2 regions of the Desulfitobacterium elongatum genome follow, and region 2 is predicted to be linked to the other one. Evidence: riboswitches for the same ligand, from Rfam matches in the RefSeq annotation. Region 2 holds a riboswitch; the other holds the start of a gene.
What was found. Region 2 has a riboswitch for cyclic di-GMP ahead of ACZ42W_RS01370 (chemotaxis protein CheW). Riboswitches for the same ligand answer to the same signal wherever they lie in the genome.

Region 1 (3,422 bases), 2.1 Mb from region 2:
GCGAGCCATCGGACTCTTCGGTATGGACGTGTAAATCTATATACGTGCGATCCACCCCCCATACATTTTTCGCACTGTTACAGTCATTGTTATCGTATTCTTTTTTTATAGTTATAATCCTGCTTAAAAACCTCATAGGATTATTATAAGTATTTCTTACATATTAGTCCTCTATTTGTCCTCTTATTTTTGATATTTTCGTTTGGGGGAAATATAATTCTTTAACACATAACTTTTCTTAGTTTTTGTTCAAGTTTTTATCTATAACTTCTATGACGTCTGTTGACACATAACCCACCTTCAAGTATAATAGCTTTTGTCACTATTCATTCATTTTAGATGACCTAGGGGATTAGTTTAATGGTAGAACAGCGGTCTCCAAAACCGTTAGTGTGGGTTCAACTCCTGCATCCCCTGCCAAAAGAAACCTAGACACCGCAAGCCTTTGCGGTGTTTTTTATTGTACTGCTATTTACCTATTTCTACCTCAATATAACTTTTTTTATGTCTTTGAGCACGTTTTGGGCACGTTCTTTGTTGCCAAATCGATAAAAATAAAGGCCTAGACAATAGGTACCTCCCCTTATCCTGGGAAGTAGCTACTGTCTAGGCCTCTGTCGTGCAGTGCGCCTATTACTCGAGAATAGATTCTATAAAGACTGTTCGTTCCTCAACTAAATTATATTCCTTTGCTTTGACAGATGATAGCTCTTCGTTACCTAGTAACACTCTGACGATAGGACGCATAGGCAAACTTCTGTTTTGATCAACGATAATCCCAATCTCACCCGTATTGAGCTTTACCGTACATCCTGTTGGATATGCTGCTATATGCTTTAAGAAGGTAACGACAAGGTCATGTGGGAAGAAATTATTTGCTGCTCCCATGACAACTTCAATTGCTTCATACGGTAAAATTCGAGAACTCCCTGGACTATCATTTACTAAGTTATCATAGAAATCTGCCAACCCAACAATTTGCGCTAAGTTATGGATACGGTCGCCCGCAAGTTCACGAGGGTATCCCGTTCCGTTCATCCATTCGTGATGCTGAAATGCGATGTGAGCACTCAAGAGACTTAATTCCCGTTTGACTCGGAGAATTTCAAATCCTTCTTCTGTGTGTGTCTTATACAGTTCAAGTTCTTTTGGTGTAAAAGGTTCTCTCTTGCATAGGAGTTCTTTCGGTAACTTTATCGTTCCAATATCGTGAAACAAGGCTCCTATTGCTAAAGCCTCTAAATTCTCTTTCTCCAGACCGGCCGCTTTTCCTAAAATCGTTGCTAATACACAAACACTCACGGAATGAGCAAAAACTTGGTTATCATAACTTCGCATGTCAGCAAGACTTAAAAAAATATCTTTTTGTGAGAAAATGTCCTCAATAATATTATTGACAGCTTTTTTAATTTTAAAGCCATCAAAGTCTTTTCCAATCCGGACGGCTTCAGCGGAATGCTCTAGCGAGATCATTGCTTCTCGTCGATGTTCTTCAGAAATCACATCCTCAATTTGGATATCCTTTGTTTCCTCATCGTCTATGTAAATGATGTTAATGCCCAAATCCCGCAACCGATTTGTATACAAGTCGCTAAGAGCAACTCCTCTACCAAGCAAGACACGTCCATCATGGGAATAGATGGTGCGTCCTAGTACATCTCCTTTGTTGATTCGATTGATACTTAACTGTCGCAATTAAACCTTCCTTTCACAAAAAAAATCGCCATGCAAAAGTAAGCATGGCGACAACTTCTTAAAATAGAGCAAATTCGGCGGCTTGGCAGTCATTAGTTTTTATAAACTAGAAGACCCATAGCTTTGCGTCCTTGACTTTCGCCAAGTTTGCCATTGTCGATGCTTTTGAGCTTTAAATTAGGATAAATAACTTTAAATACGATTATAACATAGTTTACTTTAAGTTAATTCAGAAAAAAACATTTTTGTTTTTTTAAAGTAAAGTATTTTTCAAGACATCTGCCCGTAATTTTGGCCATAAAGCCAGATACATAGAATACATATAGATTGTTTGCTCTGGATATGGTAATAAGTTTATTTAACCAGGCTTTACGCCTGGTTTACTTATCTAACTATCTCCTTACCTGCCTAATAGCACCGCTACAATCATGAATACAGACGTGAGAAAGCACTGTATGAATACTTACGATGAATTTATTAAATAATACTTAAGAAAGGGTGATGACTTTGAAAGATCGCTTTACCTTTGGTTTCTATTCTGGTGTGGTAGCTGGTTTAATCATGAATGTTCTAAATCTTATATCTTATTACGTCTTAAATATTGCTACTCTACGATACCTTGATTTTATGGCAATTATCGTTTATGGGAACAAACCGATGAATACTTTTGATAGCATTTTGGCGTTAATCATCCACTTAGGTTTTACTGGCATGTGTGGAGTACTTTATGTATATATCGTTCCTTTGATTAGAACACAAAATCATATGTTCAAGGGTATTCTCTTTGGACTTACAATTTTTTTGCTTACTTATTCAATAACGTTTTTATTTAAGGTAAATGATCTTATGATTATTCCACCATATACTGTGGCATCAAATACAATTACTGCATCAATCTATGGCCTTGTCCTGGCGAAACTATATAAAAATAATATTAGAATTGACTAAAATAAGTTCAAAGAAAACCCGGCTTCGCCGAACCTTTTAAGCACTCATCCAGAAAGGCGAAGTCGTTGGTTGCCCTTGTGTACCGTGAAAGTTATACTTTCTGATATACAAAAAAATGACCCGAGGAATGACTTCCCCGAGTTGTTGGCTGAGAATATGCTGAAAAGCTTTCGCTTTGCTAAACTAAAATGCCAATTCCCCCAACCCTTAAATATCGATATGATAATCCTTTATCTTACGGTATAGGGTAGTCTTGCTCAAGCCCAATATGCTCGCGGCGGCACGCACATTATTCCCGGTTAAAGACAAGGCTTTTTTTATCATTTCTTCCTCCGTTTCTTGTAAAGAGGAAAAGGACTGGAACTTCCCTAACTTTTCATTTGGCCGCGGCATATCCAAATTTCTATATACGCTTGCAGGCATATCCTGCGGCTTGATCACTTGCCCCTCACAAATATTTGCAGCGTAAAGCATGGCGTTTTTCAACTGTCTAACATTCCCCGGCCAGGCGTAATTGAGCAAGAACGCTTCCACCTCTTTATTCAGTTTGAGCGGTGCGCGCCCCTCTTTTTCGCAGATTTTCTCAAGGAAATGGTTCGCAATCAGCAAAATATCCTTGTCTCGTTCCCGGAGCGGCGGCAGATCCAATTCCAGAGTTTCCAGCCGGTAATATAAGTCAGCGCGAAATTTCTTTTCCTGCACCAGTTGAAAAAGGTCTATATTGGTCGCCGCGATCAAGCGGAAGTCCACGTGAATGTCTTTATTGCTGCCTAAACGCA
Region 2 (3,422 bases):
AATTGATTCGATGCTAATACCGGAAAGCTCCTCGGTAATTTGTTCTGCCCGTAGAGTTTTATCTGTTATCCATTCCCCGGAGTTTAATGTTTCCTCGCTAACTACCCCATTAGCTAAGATTAAAGCCTCTTGTAAGACTTCGGCAAATTTACACTTAAACATATCTGCCTGTTGCGCAAATGCGGCATCTTTTGCTACAAAACCAGCTTCCAGAAATATTGAGTGTTCCTTCATAATCCGCCCAAAAAAGAGGTGTAGTTCTAGTGATTCCCGGACAAAATCTCCTGGTTGTAACAGTGCGTTCAAACAAATCCCTCCTCGATGCTTCTTATGCTAAGTCGCATCATTGTATGAATCCAATTAATCCCACCACCTCAAAATGTTAAGAATCTCATGCGGTTGGATTCCTATCAGTAATCGACGTTCTGAATAACGATTTATTGCTTTTGACAGGAAGAAGGAAAAACTGCACCTCCTCTTGTCAGACATAAATACTTTATCACATGTCTAACATTTGGGGTGCAGTTCAGAAGGGTGAGGGCTGTCCAAAGTTATCGACTATAATTGCTTAGCAATACTGTTTAACTCTTCAGCCATCGAAGTTATTTCTTCTATGCTCGCTGTTATCTCTTCTGTAGCGGCCGCTTGTTCCTGACTTGAATGTAAGGAACTTTCGCTCTTTTCACTTACTATTGTTACGTTAGCTTTAATACTATCTGTTAGCTTCTTGATTTTAGGAACTGTGCTCTTTGACTGTTCGGAGAGTTTTCGGATTTCTTCTGCAACAACCCCAAAACCTCTACCAGCTTCACCAGCCCTAGCGGCTTCAATAGCAGCGTTCAACCCAAGCATTTTTGTTTCATCCGCAATTTCCTTAATAAATACTGACACTTCATTAATTTCATCTGAAAGACTAGTTATTCCTTTGATATCTTTATTAAGTTCCTGCTCATTTGTATGTATTTGTGTTGCTGAGGCGGCTAATTGCTCTAAAGCAGCAGAAATTCCAGAGAGACCGTTATCTAGATTTTCGGACATATCACGCAACTGAGCTGCTGTCTTTTTTGGTATAACCATCCCAAAAGTAGCCACAACTTCATTTTCATTGTCTTCATCAAATAATGGATAACTTGCAACAAAAAGCGGTATCCCATACCTACTGGCATCAACCTCTGCTACTGTCATTTGCTTGGTTTTAATGGCTTTAAATGCATTATCGTCTTCTTTCAATTCGTCCCCAATTTGGTTAACTGGCAAATCAAATACTTTAGAAGACTGTCTATGGATATACTTCTGCAAGTCAGTCATATACAATAGAACACCTTCTGGAAACATCTCTGCCAGAATTGGGGCAAAATGATCAAATGCAGCATCAATAGGATGCAAAAGTGGATAATAAGTAGAAAAAGCTCCTATAGCATCTCCAGATTCATCAACTATAGGAATGGAGGTTACTAAAAACCTCATTCCAAATAAAGATCTCGGGACTTTCTCTGTTATTATCTTTTTTTGAGAAGCCGCTCTGCAAGCACTGGTTTCACTCCTAACCCTTGAACCCACACTTAAAACATCAATATCAAAAACATCAGAAGCATTTTTCCAAATTACTTTATCTCCTTCAGTAATCATATACATGGGTCTATTATGTACTGCCTTTGCTTGTACTTCAGCAAACATTTTTAAAGCATTCGATTCATTTACAGAAAGCATAATGCCAACTCTCTTTCATATTAAATTAGAATCTCATTTTTTAATTCTAAAGCATTCAATAATAGGATTAACCGTTGATTGATTTTAGCAATTCCATAGATACTATTTGCTCCAATGGTGGCAATCTCTGTGCTAAGCGTTTCAATTGCTTGTTCGTTAATTTTTACTACCTCAGAAACATCGTCAACAATAATTCCTAAATTGATTCCTTCTAATTCAAGTATAAGAAGCCTATGATCAATACCATTCCCCGATTGCGCAAAGCAGAATTTTTTCTTAAGATCAATGACCGGTATTACTTTACCTCGTAAATTAATAACTCCTTCCATGAAAGCAGATGTATTGGGTATTTTGGTGATTTTTGGTATCCGGACTATTTCCTTTGTGCAGAAAATATCAATACCATATTCTTGTTCCCCTAAGGTAAAAATAACAAATTGATTAATACCCAAAGATATACCTCCTACTCTATTTTTTTATAGGCCTCAATAACGGAATTTTTGTTGTTTTTCAAACCACCATTGTTCCCACTTGGCAATAAAAAAGTCGCTCTAATAAAGAGTGACAAAAATTGGTTTCGGTAACCTGGCAACCATCAGCATAACCTGGAAGGCCCAATAGCTTTGCGTCCTTGGCTTTAGCCAAGTTTGCCTTTGTCACATATATCGATTATAAAATCCGAAAATATAAGAATTTGTATAATATTTCTACATCAAGGATTATAATCCTTCATAAATATCAAAATTGTTTAATGAAGCATGGTGACAATTACTAACTAAAGTGTTAGTAATATTTAATAAAGGTAGTAGATTAAACTTATGACTTTATAAGTTTATGTGAATAAGAAGGATGGCAATTTTAATATAGGTTTAGTAGGAACAAAGTTAGTCCACTATGTATCAACTCTAAAATGGTGTTGCCTTATTGCTGAAAACTTTGTCTGCTGATTTGTCAGACAAGGTACGAAAAATACCGGATATTTAGGGTGCTTAATAAGAAAAATGGTTTACTCCACATAAATAAACAAAACCCGCAAATCCAGTGATATCACTGCTTTGCGGGTTTTCCCAATTTCTTATTTGGTCGGAGCGACACGATTTGAACATGCGGACCCTTTAGAACCTTTTAGCAACCTCTTGAGCCTTAGCGATTGCATTGGCTTTTATTTCTTCCGCTTTATCAGGTGTTGCATTTGCACCTTCTACAATAATAGATTCCTTATCGGTAATTCCAATAAAAGAGAGTATCGTATTGATATATTTATCTCCCATTTCAAGCCCAACAGCAGGGCCACTGGAGTATACCCCTCCTCTAGCTTGGATGTGAACAGCTTTTTTATCAGTTAGTAATCCAACGGGTCCATTCTCTGTATATTTAAATGTCTTACCTGCAATACAAATGTTATCGATGTAAGCTTTCATCTTTGGAGGTACTGTGAAATTCCAAAATGGGGTAACAAATATATACTTATCCGCGGCTAAAAACTGCTCTAATAAAGCATTCATTGCAGATATTTTCTTCTGCTCAACTGGAGTTAATCCGTCAAATGAACTACCCTTTGCAAATTTATCCCATGCGCTAAATACATCTTCATCAATTAAGGGAATATCCATTTTGTATAGGTCTAAATTGATAATCTCGTCATTGGGATTAGCGTTTTTGTATTCCTCAATAAAGGTACTTCCTACTGATAAACTGAGGGACTGTTCCTG

Region 1: it holds a riboswitch for cyclic di-GMP, as region 2 does, so the genes downstream of both, ACZ42W_RS13980 (HD-GYP domain-containing protein) here and ACZ42W_RS01370 (chemotaxis protein CheW) in region 2, are expected to answer to the same signal.

Annotation. Positions count from the first base shown of each region.
Region 1 is NZ_AP038772.1:3,004,087-3,007,508, forward strand. It holds gene ACZ42W_RS13970 (PHP domain-containing protein) at 1-55, opposite strand, end outside; tRNA gene ACZ42W_RS13975 (tRNA-Trp) at 347-420, shown strand; gene ACZ42W_RS13980 (HD-GYP domain-containing protein) at 634-1,695, opposite strand; cyclic di-GMP riboswitch class I at 1,769-1,857, opposite strand; gene ACZ42W_RS13985 (hypothetical protein) at 2,203-2,643, shown strand; gene ACZ42W_RS13990 (sigma-54 interaction domain-containing protein) at 2,851-3,422, opposite strand, start outside.
Region 2 is NZ_AP038772.1:302,018-305,439, reverse strand. It holds gene ACZ42W_RS01380 (DUF2935 domain-containing protein) at 1-306, opposite strand, end outside; gene ACZ42W_RS01375 (methyl-accepting chemotaxis protein) at 559-1,710, opposite strand; gene ACZ42W_RS01370 (chemotaxis protein CheW) at 1,731-2,162, opposite strand; cyclic di-GMP riboswitch class I at 2,287-2,372, opposite strand; gene ACZ42W_RS01365 (FMN-dependent NADH-azoreductase) at 2,826-3,422, opposite strand, start outside.